Regions from separate parts of the Streptomyces sp. NPDC093984 genome, predicted to be linked through region 2. Evidence: riboswitches for the same ligand, from Rfam matches in the RefSeq annotation. Region 2 holds a riboswitch; the other holds the start of a gene.
What was found. Region 2 has a riboswitch for cyclic di-AMP ahead of ACIRC0_RS03060 (peptidoglycan DD-metalloendopeptidase family protein). Riboswitches for the same ligand answer to the same signal wherever they lie in the genome.

Region 1: linked by a shared signal. The riboswitch ahead of ACIRC0_RS08385 (transglycosylase SLT domain-containing protein) and the one ahead of ACIRC0_RS03060 (peptidoglycan DD-metalloendopeptidase family protein) in region 2 are both predicted to bind cyclic di-AMP.

The regions. Positions count from the first base shown of each region.
Region 1 is NZ_JBIWIM010000002.1:124,701-132,284, forward strand. It holds gene fahA (fumarylacetoacetase) at 1-901, opposite strand, end outside; gene ACIRC0_RS08370 (ATP-grasp domain-containing protein) at 1,156-2,400, shown strand; gene ACIRC0_RS08375 (FAD-dependent oxidoreductase) at 2,496-3,698, shown strand; gene ACIRC0_RS08380 (HAD family hydrolase) at 3,969-4,781, shown strand; gene ACIRC0_RS08385 (transglycosylase SLT domain-containing protein) at 4,825-5,340, opposite strand; cyclic di-AMP (ydaO/yuaA leader) riboswitch at 5,345-5,509, opposite strand; gene ACIRC0_RS08390 (polyprenyl synthetase family protein) at 6,401-7,411, shown strand.
Region 2 is NZ_JBIWIM010000001.1:646,659-654,242, reverse strand. It holds gene dxs (1-deoxy-D-xylulose-5-phosphate synthase) at 1-133, shown strand, start outside; gene ACIRC0_RS03085 (aspartate aminotransferase family protein) at 130-1,527, shown strand; gene ACIRC0_RS03080 (helix-turn-helix domain-containing protein) at 1,602-2,237, shown strand; gene ACIRC0_RS03075 (DUF6126 family protein) at 2,270-2,380, shown strand; gene ACIRC0_RS03070 (tyrosine-protein phosphatase) at 2,402-3,199, opposite strand; gene ACIRC0_RS03065 (alpha-galactosidase) at 3,388-5,460, shown strand; cyclic di-AMP (ydaO/yuaA leader) riboswitch at 5,784-5,940, shown strand; gene ACIRC0_RS03060 (peptidoglycan DD-metalloendopeptidase family protein) at 5,945-6,880, shown strand; gene ACIRC0_RS03055 (DUF6250 domain-containing protein) at 7,037-7,584, shown strand, end outside.

The DNA.
Region 1 (7,584 bases), on a different contig from region 2:
CATGGCCGTTGATCGCGACGGAGATGCGCAGGTCGTAGCCCCCCGGTTCCTCCTGTGAGTCGTCCAGGTACGGCAGCAGCGGATGCGTGCGCCCGGGCGGGGCCACCCGCGCCTCCTCCAGCGCGTCCAGTGGGGTGATCCACGCCGAGACCGACGTGGCGAACGACTTGCCGAGGAACGGCCCGAGCGGCACGTACTCCCAGGCCTGGATGTCCCGCGCCGACCAGTCGTTGAGCAGGCAGAGCCCGAACACATGGTCGCGGAAGGCCGTGAGCGGCACCGGTCGCCCCAGCCGCGACGGCACGCCCACCACGAAGCCCACCTCCGCCTCGATGTCCAGACGGACGGAGGGCCCGAAGACCGGCGCCGGGTCGGCGGGAGCCTTGCGCTGTCCCGACGGCCGCACGACATCCGTGCCCGACACCACCACCGTGCCGGACCGGCCGTGGTAGCCGATGGGCAGGTGCTTCCAGTTGGGGGTCAGGGAGTCCGCCGCGTCCGGGCGGAAGATCTGCCCGACGTTGCGGGCGTGGTTCTCGGAGGCGTAGAAGTCGACGTAGTCCGCGACCTCGAAGGGCAGGTGCAGCGTCACCTCGGAGAGCGGGTGCAGCAGCGGCTCCACGGTCTCCCGGTGCGCGGGCACCGTCACCCACGCCGTCAGCGCCCGCCGCACATCCGACCAGGTGGTGCGGCCCGCGGCCAGCAGGGGGTTCAGGGACGGACGCGCCAGCAGGGAGGCGTACGGGGAGCCGAGCGCCGCGGCCGCCGCGCCCGCGTCGAGCACGTGGTCGCCCAGGCGGACGCCGACGCGCCGCTCGTCGGAGCCGGCGGGGGAGAAGACGCCGTAGGGGAGGTTGTGCGGGCCGAAGGGGTCGCCCTCGGGGACGTCGAAGGGGGGCATGGGATGCTGCCTCGCTTTCGTGCACTTCGGGTGTGCCGTGCATGGGGGTGCGTTCAAGTGCGGTCCATGTGGTCGCCGCACACGTTACGGGTGAGTCATCTGTCTTGGGCAGTGTCTAAAGAGTTTGCAATGTCCGTATTGGCCTTGTCGGAGCGGGCAATTCCGGCTTAGCGTCCTTTGGGGGACACGGACGGGGTGGGTCCGGTCCGTAGGGGGGACACGTGGGGGGACCCGTGGCCAGGAGCACCGGTGGTGTGCCGTTCGACGCGGACCGCGACGTGCCGGGGCTCATCGTGAAGTTCGGCGACTACCCGCTGCACCACGGCGGGGTCGGCGCGATCCGCAGCCTCGGCCGGCTCGGCATACCGATGTATGCGATCACGGAGGACCGCTACACACCGGCCGCGGCCTCCCGCTATCTGCGGCGCGCCTTCGTGTGGCCGACCACCGGGACCGAGAAGCCGGAGCGGCTCGTGGAGGGCCTGCTGCGCATCGGGCGCCGTATCGGCCGGCCGACGGTCCTCGTCCCCACCGACGAGGAGGCAGCGGTCCTGATCGCCGAGCACCAGGACGCCCTGACCGGACCCTTCCTGTTCCCGAAGGTGGACGCGGGGCTCCCGCGCCGCCTCGCCAGCAAGCAGGGACTGCACGAACTGTGCGTGGAACACGGCATCCCGAGCCCGCAGGCCGCCTTCCCGCAGTCGTACGACGACATCCTGCGCTTCGCCGACAGGGCCCGCTTCCCGCTCGTGGCGAAGAACCGCGAGGCGTTCGTGCGCCGCGAACGGCCCGCGGTGGGCGGCACGACGAAGATCGCCACCCGTGAGGGGCTGCTCAGGCTCGCCCGCGAGTGGGGCGAGAAGCCGGGCGTGATCCTCCAGGAGTACCTGCCCCGGGAGCAGGCCGAGGACTGGATCGTGCACGCCTACTGCGACCAGGACGCCACCCCGCTCGCCCTGTTCACCGGCGTCAAGGTGCGCTCCTGGCCGCCCCACGCGGGCATGACGGCGAACGCGTACGTCGTCGACAACCCGGAACTCGCCGATCTCGCCGCACGCTTCATCAAACAGATCGGCTTCACCGGCGTCATCGACCTCGACCTGCGCTTCGACCGGCGCGACGGACAGTACAAACTGCTCGACTTCAACCCGCGCATGGGCGCCCAGTTCCGGCTCTTCGAGAGCGAGTCGGGCGTGGACGTCGTCCGCGCCATGCACCTGGACCTGACCGGCCGCGCCGTACCGGAGGGGGAACAGCGCGCCGGCCACCGGTACATCGTGGAGAACATCGACCTGCCCGCCCTGCTCGCCTACCGCCGCAGCGGCTACACGACACCGCACGCACCGGCCCGTGCGAGCGGCACGGAACTGGCCTGGTTCGCGGGGGACGACCCGCTGCCGTTCGTCACGATGCTCGCGCGCTTCGTGCGGCCGGGCGCGAAGCACCTGTATCAGCTGTGGCGGACCAACCGCCGCGGCGGCACGACCCGTACGTCGTAGGCGTACGGCCGGTACGTGGAGGCGTACGACCGGTACGCCGCACGCGTACACGCTCCACCACGAAGTAGGCACGTAGCGTCCTGGGGAGGGACTTCGTGATTCAACCGGTAGCAGTCATCGGCGCCGGGCCGTTCGGCCTGTCCACCGCCGCCCATCTGCGGGGGCGCGGCATCCCGGTCCGCGTCTTCGGCGAACCCATGGTCAGCTGGCGCGACAACATGCCCGCGGGCATGCTCCTGAAGTCCACCCCGGTCGCCTCGAGCATCGACGCGCCCCAGCGCGGCCACACCCTGGCCGACTACTGCGACGCGGCGGGCGTCCGCCGGCTGGTGACGGACGAGGACATCATCCCGGTCGAGACGTTCATCGCGTACGGGGAGTGGTTCCAGCAGAAGCTGGTGCCCGAACTGGAGCGGGTCCGGGTGGTCTCCGTGGACCGCCGCAAGGGCGGTGGCTTCGATCTCAAGCTGGACTCGGGCGAGTTGTTCACCGCTCGGGCGGTCGTGGTGGCGACCGGCCTGTCGGGCCTCGCCCACCTCCCGCCGGAGCTGGCCGCCGCGGCAGCCGACGGCCCCACGCCCACCGGCCCGGTCTCGCACAGCTCCCAGCACCATGACCTCAGCAGGTTCTCCGGCAAGGAGCTGCTGGTCGTCGGCGCCGGCCAGTCCGCGCTGGAGACGGCGGCGCTGGCGGCCGAGGCGGGCGCACGGGTGCGCGTGGTGGCGCGCGGGAGCGGCAAGGTCGCCTTCGGCGCTCCCCCGTGGGACCAGCCGAAGCTGCGCCCCGAGTCGCCCTTCGGCCGTGCCTGGTCCCTGTGGGCGCTCAGCTACTACCCCCACCCGTACCGCTTCCTGCCCACCCAGACCCGCCACTACCTGGTGCGTCGCGTCCTCGGCCCGCTCGGCGCGTGGTGGCTGCGCGACCGCTTCCAGGAGAACGTGCAGGTGCGTGAGGTCGAAGGGATCATCCGTGCGTCCGTGGCGGACGGCAGCCCGGCCCTGACGGTCCGGACCCACACGGGCCGCACGGAGAAGATGACCGCGGACCACGTCATCGCCGCGACCGGCTACCGCGTGGACATCTCCGCGATGGACTTCCTGGGCCACGAACTGCGCACACGGCTGGCGGTGAGCCGGGGCGCCCCGAAGCTCGGCGCGGGCTATGTGTCCTCGGTCCCGGGCCTGTACTTCACGGGCCTGCCGGCGGCGGCCTCGTACGGGCCGGTGATGCGATTCGTCTGCGGCACGGAGTTCGCGTCGCCGCGCCTGGCGAAGCACCTGGCGACGGCTCACGGCTGACACCGGCCGGCCACCGGAGCACCCCGTGGCCCTTCCCCTCGGAAGGGTCACGGTTGTGGAGTCGGATGCCGACCGGTTCTCGGCAGGAGGGCCGGAGATCGGCCGGCGGTCGACAGACGCCCGGAGGTCGGCCGGTTATCGGCAGGGGGCCCGGAGGCCGGCCGTGGGTCAGTCGTGGGTCAGCCGTGGGTCGGCCGGTTCACGACTGGTGGCCGGACGTCAGTTGGTTCGCGGTGAATGGCGGGGGTGTTCCATCCGTATTCTCTGATCATGGCCGCACCCCTCGCATATTCACTCATCGCCACTGACCTGGACGGGACGCTGCTGCGCGGTGACGACACGCTCTCCGACCGGTCCAGGGACGCGCTGGCGCGGGCCGCCGCGGCCGGCGTGCAGCACCTCGTGGTGACGGGGCGTCCGGCCCCCAGGGTGCGGCCGCTGCTCGACGACCTGGGCGGCAGGGGGCTCGCGGTGTGCGGACAGGGCGCGCAGGTGTACGACGCCGGCGCGGACCGGCTGCTGTTCTCCGTCACCCTGGACCGGGAGTTGGCCGAGACCGCGCTCGGCAAGATCGAGGCCGAGGTGGGGCAGGTGTACGCGGCCGTCGACCAGGACGGCGTGGACGGGCTCACGCTCATCGAACCCGGCTACCGGATGCCGCACCCCACGCTGCCCGCGGTGCGGGTCCAGCGGCGCGACGACCTGTGGTGCGCGCCCATCAGCAAGGTGCTGCTGCGCCATCACACCCTGACCGACGACGAGTTGGCGACGGCGGCGCGCAGCGCGGTCGGTTCGCTGGCGACGGTCACCATGTCCGGGCCCGGCACGGTCGAACTCCAGCCGTGCGGCATCACCAAGGCGACGGGGCTCGCGCTCGCCGCCGAGTATCTGGGCCTCGGGCCGTCCCGGACCATCGCGTTCGGTGACATGCCGAACGACATCCCGATGTTCGACTGGGCCGCGCACGGCGTCGCCATGGCGAACGCACACCCCGAACTCAAGGCGGTCGCCGACGAGATCACGAAATCGAACGAGGACGACGGCATCGCCGTCGTCCTCGAACGACTCTTCAGGGGCCGCTAGACCTCGGCTTCAGCCTCAGCCCCGGTACGCGCGGCGCACAGCGTCAGTACGCGCCGTGGACGTTGTCGATGGAGCCGTACCGGTGGGCGGCGTAGTTGCACGCGGCCGTGATGTTCGCCACCGGGTCGTAGATGTTCCAGGACGTGCCCGGCACGTGGTACGCGCGGAAGGTCGGGTCGATGACCTGGAGGAGGCCCTTGGACGGGATGCCCATCCGGGCGTTGGAGTCCCAGAGGTTGATGGCGGACGGGTTGCCCGACGACTCGCGCATCACGTTGCGGTAGATGCCGTAGTAGGAGCCGGGGATCCTGTGCTGCCGCATGACGACCAGCGACTGACGGATCCAGCTGTCGAGGTTTCCGGCGCGCGTCGTCACGGTCTTGGCGGCGGCGGTCGTGGTCGTCGCGGAGGTGGGGGTCGCGGCGGAAGCGCTGGTCGCTCCCAGGACCGGAAGGGCCAGAACGGCGGCACCCGTCCCCGCGACAGCGAGGGCACGGGTGAGGCGCGCGGCCTTGGAGCGGCGGTCCCGACGGCGTGCGGGCAGGGCGAAAGCGGGCATGTCGTAGTCCTCTCCGGCGCCTGCGAGGTGAGCTGTCGGGTTCGGGCTGGGAGGTGCCCGGCCGTGTCCTCGGTGTCGAGGCATCGGCTTCACCCCAAGCCGTTCCGGCGCTGTGTCCGGTCCGGCGACTTACCTGGGTCCCCCGCTCCTGCCGTGGTGGTCAATGGATCGCGGGCGGCGGCAGGATTCGGCGTTCCGCTCGGATCGATTGGGAAGGTATGCGAGAGCACATGTCGGGAACAAGCCTGGAAGTCACACTGCGAGGTAAATGACCATGAAATGCGGGAATAAGGGATGTGATCCATTTTGTTGAACAGAGTTCAACTTGGCATAAGCAAAGGGGAAGTTGAGATTCCGCATGCTCCGCACCGCCTTCCGGCGGCGTGAGCTAACTCACTCGCGCTTTCCTTGATCGCCACCCGTAATTCAGGGCCCTGGGGCGGCAATTCGGACAAAAGGTTCGGCGTCCGTCTTCGATGGCGGTATTTATGGGGGCGAATTGCGGCAATTCGGACATCGTTCGGGTCTACGGGAACTCTCCATCTCCGGATCCGAAGGCGTGACCGACGTCACTCGTCATGCCATCTCGTCACGCCCTGCGGATCTGTACGCGCGCGTGCCTCGGGTTCCGCGCGCCCCCGTCAGGACCGGGTGTGCGCCCGGCCGGGTGATGGTGCCGGGCGGGGCGGCCGGGGGCCGCGTGACCCTGCGGAGGCCTTGGGGGTGCCGGGCTGCTCCGGAGGCGGGATGCGAGGGGGCGTTTCAGGGGACCGGTGCGCGTCGCCGGCCACCGGGAGGGGCAGCTTTCCGCTATGTCGCTCCAAACCCGCTCGTATCACCTGATCAAGAACATGCCTCTCGTGATCCGATACGGCCCGGCCTGGAACAGCGGGCACTCGTGGTGATCGAAACCCGACCGGATACGCTGACTTGAGTGATGGCGGCGACAGATCGACAAACTCGGTGAGCCGAGTCGTCCAGGCGACGCCATCGATCAAGTGACCGACCTCGATACCGACCGTGTGATCGTCAGCAGACGTCAGCAGACAGGAGACCTCACGTGACCGTCGTCGGGCCGTTCGGGCTGAGCGTGCGGGACCAGGCTCTGGAAGCCGATGTCCAGGCCGGATTGGCCGCTGTCGAGGAAGGGCTGCTCGACGCCACGAAGAGCGAGGTGCCCTTCATCACCGAGGCCGCGCAGCATCTCGTACGCGCGGGCGGGAAGCGGTTCCGGCCGCTGCTCGTCATGCTCGCGGCGCAGTTCGGTGACCCGTACGCGCCGGGGGTCGTCCCCTCGGCCGTGGTCGTGGAGCTCACCCACCTCGCCACGCTGTACCACGACGACGTGATGGACGAGGCCGATGTGCGGCGCGGGGTGGCCAGCGCGAACAGCCGCTGGGGCAACTCGGTGGCGGTCCTCACCGGCGACTTCCTGTTCGCCCGCGCGTCCCACATCCTGGCCGACCTCGGCCCGGAGGCGGTCCGCATCCAGGCGGAGGCGTTCGAGCGGCTCGTCACCGGCCAGATCCTGGAGACGGCGGGCCCGCGGGACGGCCGTGACCCGGTGGAGCACTACCTCGACGTCCTCGCCGGCAAGACGGGCTCCCTGGTGGCGGTGGCGTGCCGCTTCGGCGCGATGATGTCGGGCGCCGACGAGACGGTCGTGGACGTGCTGACGCAGTACGGCGAGCGTCTCGGCGTGGCGTTCCAGCTGGCCGACGACGTCCTGGACATCGCCTCCGACTCCCACGAGTCCGGCAAGACACCGGGGACGGACCTGCGCGAGGGCATCGCGACCCTCCCGGTCCTGCGCCTGCGCGAGCGGGCCCAGCGGCACGGGCTGCCGGAGGACGTCGCCCTGTGCGAGCTGCTGGAATCCGACCTCACGGACGACGCCCGCCACGCCGACGCCCTCGCCCGCCTCCGGGTCCACCCGGCCCTCGAGCAGGCCCGACGCGACGCGGTCCGCTACGCGGAGGACGCCCGTTCGGCTCTGGCCCCGCTGCCGGACTGCGGCGCGAAGGCGGCCCTGACGGACATGTGCGACGCGGTGGTGCACCGGGCGGGGTGACGCGCCAGGCGTCCCCCTGAGCCCCGCGCCCGGCGTGTGCCACGTCACACGTCCTTCGGCGCGCCCTGCCGACCCCTACGGGTGGGGCGCCGTGTCCCGCCCGTCATGTCATACCCCAGAAGTACGCGGAGTTGGCCCCGCGGTCTGACGCTTCCCTCCCGGTGATTTGGTCA
Region 2 (7,584 bases):
CAAGCGCAGCGAGGTGCTCGCCGACATCGGCCTCACGCCCGTGGAGATCGCCGGGCGGATCAGCGCCTGCCTGGCCGCCAAGGACGAGCTGTCCAAGGACGAGCTGTCCCAGGAGAAAGTGAACGCGGAATGACCATCCCCACCGGGCAACGGGAGTTCGACCTCGGCGCGCTCCTGGCCGAACGCGGGGCCGAGCGCTACGAGCTGCACGCGAAGTACCTCAACCACCAGCTTCCGCGCATGCTCCACACCATCGGCTTCGACAAGGTCTACGAGCGGGCCGAGGGCGCCCACTTCTGGGACGCGGACGGCAACGACTACCTGGACATGCTCGCCGGGTTCGGGGTGATGGGCCTCGGCCGCCACCACCCCGTGGTCCGCAAGGCGCTGCACGACGTACTGGACGCCCAGCTCGCCGACCTCACCCGCTTCGACTGCCAGCCCCTGCCCGGCCTGCTGGCGGAGAAGCTGCTCGCCCACAGCCCGCACCTGGACCGGGTGTTCTTCGGCAACAGCGGCACGGAGGCGGTCGAGACCGCGCTGAAGTTCGCCCGGTACGCCACCGGCAGGCCCAGGATCCTGTACTGCACCCACGCCTTCCACGGTCTGACCACCGGGTCGCTCTCCGTCAACGGCGAGGACGGCTTCCGCGACGGCTTCGCCCCGTTGCTGCCCGACACCGCCGTCCCGCTCGGCGACCTCGACGCCCTCGCCCGGGAGCTGAAGAAGGGGGACGTGGCGGCCCTCATCGTCGAGCCGATCCAGGGCAAGGGCGTCCACGAGGCCCCGCCCGGCTATCTGCGCGCCGCGCAGGAGCTGCTGCACAAGCACAAGGCGCTGCTCATCGCGGACGAGGTGCAGACCGGCCTCGGCCGTACCGGCGACTTCTACGCCTACCAGCACGAGGACGGCGCCGAGCCCGACCTGGTGTGCGTGGCGAAGGCGCTCTCCGGCGGCTACGTCCCGGTCGGCGCGACGCTCGGCAAGGACTGGATCTTCAAGAAGGTCTACTCGTCCATGGACCGGGTCCTCGTGCACTCCGCGAGCTTCGGGTCCAACGCGCAGGCCATGGCGGCCGGGCTCGCCGTCCTGTCCGTGATGGAGAACGAGCAGGTCGTCGCGAACGCCCGGGCCGTCGGGGAGCAGCTGAAGTCCCGGCTCACCGAGCTCGTCGACAAGTACGAGATGCTCAGCGAGATCCGCGGCCGGGGCCTGATGATCGGCATCGAGTTCGGCCGGCCCAGCTCGCTCAAGCTGCGCAGCCGGTGGAGCCTGCTCCAGGCCGCCCGGAAGGGCCTGTTCGCGCAGATGGTCGTCGTGCCGCTGCTGCAGCGCCACCGGATCCTCACCCAGGTCTCCGGCGACCACCTGGAGGTGATCAAGCTGATCCCGCCGTTGATCATCGGTGAGGCGGACGTCGACCGGTTCGTGGACGCCTTCACCGCGGTCATGGACGACGCACACGGCGGCGGGCTGATGTGGGACTTCGGCAAGACGCTGATCAAGCAGGCGGTGGCGAACCGCTGACCCTCCGGGAGCCGGGCTTTTGCCTCTGAGGCAAGAAATTTGCCGCAGGGGCAAGCCTCCGGCTCAATGGAGGCATGAGCTCTCCTGAGACCGATCCCGGCACCGGGACCGAGGACGGGCCGTCCGAGGACCTGCCCGTCGTCGCGCCGCAGCTGCGTGCGCTGCGCCGCCGCGCCGGGCTGACCCTGGAGGCCGCGGCCCGTGCCGCCGGGCTCTCGCCCGCGCACCTGTCCCGGCTGGAGACCGGCCGGCGGCAGCCGTCCCTGCCCATGCTGCTTGCGCTCGCCCGTATCTACGGTACGACCGTCTCCGAACTGCTCGGCGAGAACGTCGCCGACCGGGACGCCGTCGTGCGCGCCGCCGACATGGAGCCGACCCGGGCGGGCGGCTGGGCGTACTGGCAGGCGGGCGGGTCCGGACGCGGTATGCAGGCCCTGCGGGTGCACATCCCTTACGGCACCCAGGGCGACATCGTGCGCGTCCACCCGGGCGAGGAATGGCTGTACGTCCTCAAGGGGCGGCTGCGGCTGCGCCTCGGCGACTCCACCCACGTACTCGCGCCGGGCGACAGCGCGCACTTCGACTCGCTGACCCCGCACCGTCTCGCCGCCGCCGACCACGACGGCACCGAGCTGCTCTTCGTCCACACCCTGCTGCAGAGCCCGACCGCCGCGCTCTGCCTCGGCCCCACCCCTGGAGAGATGCCATGACCGAGCAACCGGAATCCCGCCCCCGCAAGGTGATGGAGGAGAAGTTCCCGCGCGCACTGTGGGTGCGGCTGATCGTCTACATCGCGGTCGGCCACCTGTTCGCCGCCTTCGTCTACCTGCTGTTCGAGCTGGGCGCGAAGTGAGCGCCCACCCCGGACCGCACTTCAGTCCAGCAGCCGGTCGCGCAGCCGCTCCCGCACCGCGGGCGTGATCCGCAGCCCCTTCTCCAGGTAGGTGTCGACACCGCCCCAGGTCTCCTCGACGGTCTCCAGCGCCGCCGCGAGATACTCGGCGCGCGCGTCGAAGAGGGGGCTGAGCAGCTCCATCACCTCGGGGGAGTACGCGTCGGGCGACGAGCCGTTGCGGCGCACCTTGTAGCGGCGGTGCTTCGCGTTCGACTCCAGGTAGTCCGCGACGATCGCCTCACGCTCGACCCCGAGGGCGAGGAGCGTCACCGCGATCGAGAGCCCCGCGCGGTCCTTGCCCGCGGCACAGTGCATCAGCGCGGGGACGCTGTCCTCGGCCAGCGCGTGCAGCACCTGGGAGTGCTCGGCCGTGCGCTCCTTGATGATCGTGCGGTACGACAGGATCATCCTGTTCTCCGCCTTGCCGTCGGCGAGCAGCGCGCGCAGCTGCTCCAGGTCGCCGTCGCGGACCATCTTCCAGAACTCGGCGCCGTGCGCCGGGTCGGTCAGCGGCAGGTTGACGTTCCGCACGCCGGGCAGCTCGACGTCCGGGCCCTCCAGCTTCTTGTCCGCCGCGTTGCGGAAGTCGAAGATCGTGTGCAGGCCCAGTGAGGTGAGGAATGCCGCGTCCCGCTCCGTCGCGTGCGCGAGGTGGCCGCTGCGGAAGAGCACTCCGCGCCGCACCCGCCGCCCGTCCACGGTCGGCAGGCCACCCACGTCGCGGAAGTTGCGTACGCCGGTCAGCTCGGGCTCGGTAGACGGGACCTGCTGCGTCACGAGGGCTCCTCCCATCCGTCCGCCGGCGCTGTTCGCCGGCGGGCCGCGCCTCGACGATACGGCACCGTGTGATCAGGCGATCGTCCCCGGCAGGCGCCCGCGTGACGGACAGGCGTTGCCCCCGAGGCACCTCACACCCGATGATGTTGAGGCCTGATCGCACCTGTTCGAATCTGTGGGGGCATGTGATGCTGGAGATCGCCGCGGACGGCCGCACCTGGCTGCTGTCAGGGCCCACGAGCAGCTACGCCCTGCGGCTCGCCGAGGACGACACGCTGCTGCACCTGCACTGGGGCCCGCGGATCGCCCTCGCCGACGCCGAGGCGCTCGCGGCCCTGCCGGCACCGCCGTACCGGCCCTTCGAGTCCCCGCTCGACGGCCGCGAGGAGTACCCGGTCGAGGGCGGCCCCCGTTTCGTGCGCCCCGCCCTGTCCGTGCGCACCGAGGAGCGCCGCGGCACGGAGTGGGCGTTCGAGGCGTACGAGGCCGACGGCGACGAACTGCGGCTGCGCTTCACCGACGCCGGACTCCTGATCATCCTCCACTACCGGATGCGCGGCGATGTCGTAGAGCGCTGGGTGACCCTCGCCAACGACGGCCCCGCCCCCGCCGAACTCCTCCGCGCCGACTCCGCCACCTGGACCCTGCCCGAGCGCGAGGGCTGGCGCCTCTCCCACCTGCACGGGCGCTGGGCGGCCGAGTCCCGGCTGGTGCGGTCCGACCTCACCCACGGCGAGAAGGTCATCGGCAGCCGCCGCGGCCACACCGGTCACCAGCACCTGCCGTGGGTCGCGCTGGACACGGACGCCACCGAGGAGAGCGGCGAGGTCTACGGCTGCGTGCTCGCCTGGTCGGGCACCTGGCGGATCGCCGTCGCCCAGCTCCCGGACGCCCGGGTGCAGATCACCGGCGGCGCCGGGTACGACGACTCGGGTCTGCTGCTCCTCGCGCCGGGGGAGACGTACACCACCCCCGTCTTCGCGGGACTGTGGAGCGACGGCGGCCACGGCGGCGCGAGCCGTGCCTGGCACGCCTACCAGCGCGCGCACATCGTCCCGGACGCCGACCGGGACCGCCCCGTGCTCTACAACTCCTGGGAGGCCACCGAGTTCGACATCTCCGAGGAGCAGCAGGGGGCGCTGGCGCGGCGGGCGGCGGCCATAGGGGTGGAGCTGTTCGTGGTCGACGACGGCTGGTTCGGCACCCGTACCAGCGACCGCGCCGGGCTCGGCGACTGGCGGCCCAACCCGGACCGCTTCCCCTCCGGCATCAAACCGCTCGCCGACTACGTGCACGCCCTCGGCATGCAGTTCGGCATCTGGGTCGAGCCCGAGATGGTCAACCCGGACAGCGACCTCTACCGCGCCCACCCCGACTGGGTGCAGTACCAGCCGGGGCGGAAGCGGACGGAGTTCCGCAACCAGCTCGTGCTCAACCTCGCCCGCGAGGACGTCCAGGAGTACCTCTGGGAGCAGCTCGACGCCCTGCTCTCCAGCGCCCCGATCGACTATGTGAAGTGGGACTTCAACCGCTGCTTCACCGACGCCGGCTGGCCCGGCGAGCCCTACCCGCAGCGACTGTGGGTCGACCACGTGCGCGCCTTCTACGCCCTGCTGGACCGGCTGCGGGCCGCGCACCCCCATGTCGCCTTCGAGTCCTGCTCGGGCGGCGGCGGACGTGTCGACCTGGGCGTCATGAGCCGTACGGACCAGGTGTGGACCTCCGACAACACCGACCCGCTCGACCGACTCGCCATCCAGCACGGCTTCAGCCAGATCCATCCGGCCCGGGTGATGGCCGCCTGGGTCACCGACAGTCCGAACGCGATGCTCAACGGGCGGGTGAGCGCGCTGCGCTTCCGGTTCGTCAGCGCCATGGCCGGGGTGCTCGGTGTCGGCGGCGACCTCGCGCAGTGGACCGAGGAGGAGCTGGCCGAAGCGCGGGACTGGGTCGGCCTCTACAAGGAGATCCGGCCCGTGGTCCAGCGCGGTGACCTGTACCGGCTGCGGCCGCCGGCGGGCGGGTTGAGCGCGGTGCAGTACGTCCTCGGCGACGAGAGCGTCGTCCTCGCCTGGCTCCAGGCACAGCACTACGGCGAGCCGGTCGCCCCGCTGCGGCTGCGCGGCCTGGACCCGGCGGCGACGTACGAATGCCGGGAAACCGGCGAACTGCACCGGGGCGCGGTCCTTCTGCATCATGGGCTGCGGCCCGCGCTGCGCGGTGACTTCGATGCGACGGTCATCCGGCTGCGCCGGATCTGAATCTGCGTCTGAATTTGAAATCGTCGTGCCCGGATTGACTGATTCCTTGTAACTCGGCCTGGATGAAGGGCTTCTGAAGAGCCGGCACGTGAGCAGTGTCATAGGCGTGACGCTCCGCTGTTGCCATGTGCATGTAATTCGGTGATTGTCCAGGGAAATGGTGAAGCCCCGAGCCGCCGGATCGACGGAGCGTCACCGGGGGCTTGCGGTGAGGAGCATGAGAAAGGTGCGCGCCGGGAGGCGAACAGTTGTCGCTGCGCGTCCTGTTCGCTTACGTTCCCCATCCATCCGGACGGAACGCCGAATCCTGCCGCCGCCCGGAGCCCGCACACACACCCATGCCCGGCAGGAGCGGGGGACCCACAGGAACCATGCCTGTTCCGGTCTCCGGAACGGCTAGGGGTAAAGCCGTGCGTGAGCACGGCCGGACATCTCCAGTCCGCACCCGACAGCTCACCTCGCAGGCGCCGGAGAGGAATTCACCATGCCCGCGAAGGGTAAGCACCGCCGTCCCAAGCCCCGGCGTTTCACCCGTTCCCTCGCCGTCGCCGGAACCGGCGGCGCCGCGCTCGCGCTGCCCCTGGTCGGGGCGGCCGAAGCCCATGCCGCCACCCCGGCCTCGTCCGTTGCCGAGAAGGCCGCCACCGCCTCCCAGGAGACCGCCACCGCTTCCCAGGGGATTGCCACCGCTGCCGAGAAGGCCGCCACCGCGGTTCCCGTCACCGTGAAGCAGGGTGCGGACCGGGCGACCGGCAGCAGGACCTACACGGTCGAGGCCGGCGACTGGCTGGAGAAGATCGCCCGCGAACAGCACGTCGACGGCGGTTGGCACAGGCTCTACGAGGACAACCGCTCGGCCGTCGGCTCCGACCCGTCGCTCATCCACCCGGGGCTGAAGCTGACGTTGGACGGCGCCCGGGCCGCGACGAGGACGACCACCCCGCCGGCCGCAAAGTCCAAGCCGTCCAGGGCCGTCACGAGGAAGGCCGCCAGGACCGCCACGGTCTCCGCCGGTTTCACCCTGCCCGTCACGGGTGCCGTCCTCGGCACCGGTTACCACGTCGCGGGCGGCATGTGGTCCAGCGGCCACCACACCGGAGTGGACTTCGTCGTCCCGACCGGCACCAGCGTGCAGGCCGTCGCCGCGGGCACCGTGGTCGCCGCCGGCTGGGGCGGCGCGTACGGCAACCAGGTCGTCATCAGGCTCGCCGACGGCCGCTACGCCCAGTACGCCCACCTGTCCCACATCTCCGTCGCCGCCGGCCAGACCGTCGCCGAGGGGCAGCAGGTCGGCCGGTCCGGCGCGACCGGCAATGTCACCGGACCGCATCTGCACTTCGAGATCCGCACGACCCCCGACTACGGGTCGGACGTCGACCCGGTGGCCTACCTGCGCTCCCACGGCGTGACCGTCGGCTGACGCCACCCGCCGCGATTTTCCGCGAGGCCGGGCCCCGTTGGGGGTCCGGCCTCCGGCGTTCACGCGGTCTCGACAGGAGTGCGACCACGGCCCACAGTGATCGGGAGCAAGCGCTTTCTGAATGTGCCGCCGCGCCCACCCAAGGAGTCGTACCGCATGACGACCACTCGCAGAGCCTTCGGAGCACTCGCCTCCGGTGCCGCCCTGGCCGCGCTCGCACCGGCCGCGACCGCGAACGCCGCGCCCCGCCACCGCCGGGGGCGACTCCTCGCGTACGACGACTTCCGGCACGGACTCGGACAGTGGGCCGTGGAACTGCAGGACGGCGGCACGGTCACGGCCGACCGCGGGGTGCTCGACATCGACGTACCGAGCGGCGCCACGGTCTGGTTCCGGCAGCGGCTCCAGGGGCCGTACGTCCTCGGGTACACGGCGACCGCGGTCTCGGCCGGCGGCGCGAACGACCGTGTCTCCGACCTCAACAACTTCTGGAACGCCGTCGACGTCCGCTCCCCGGACGACCTGTTCGCCACCCCGCGGGGCGGCGCCCTGGCCGAGTACGACTACCTGAAGACGTACTACGTGGGCTACGGCGCCAACTCCAACACCACGACACGAATGCGCCGCTACGTGGGCGAGCCGGGCGTCCGCCCGCTGGTCCACGACTACACGCAGCCGCTGCTCGTCGCGGGCGAGCCGAACCA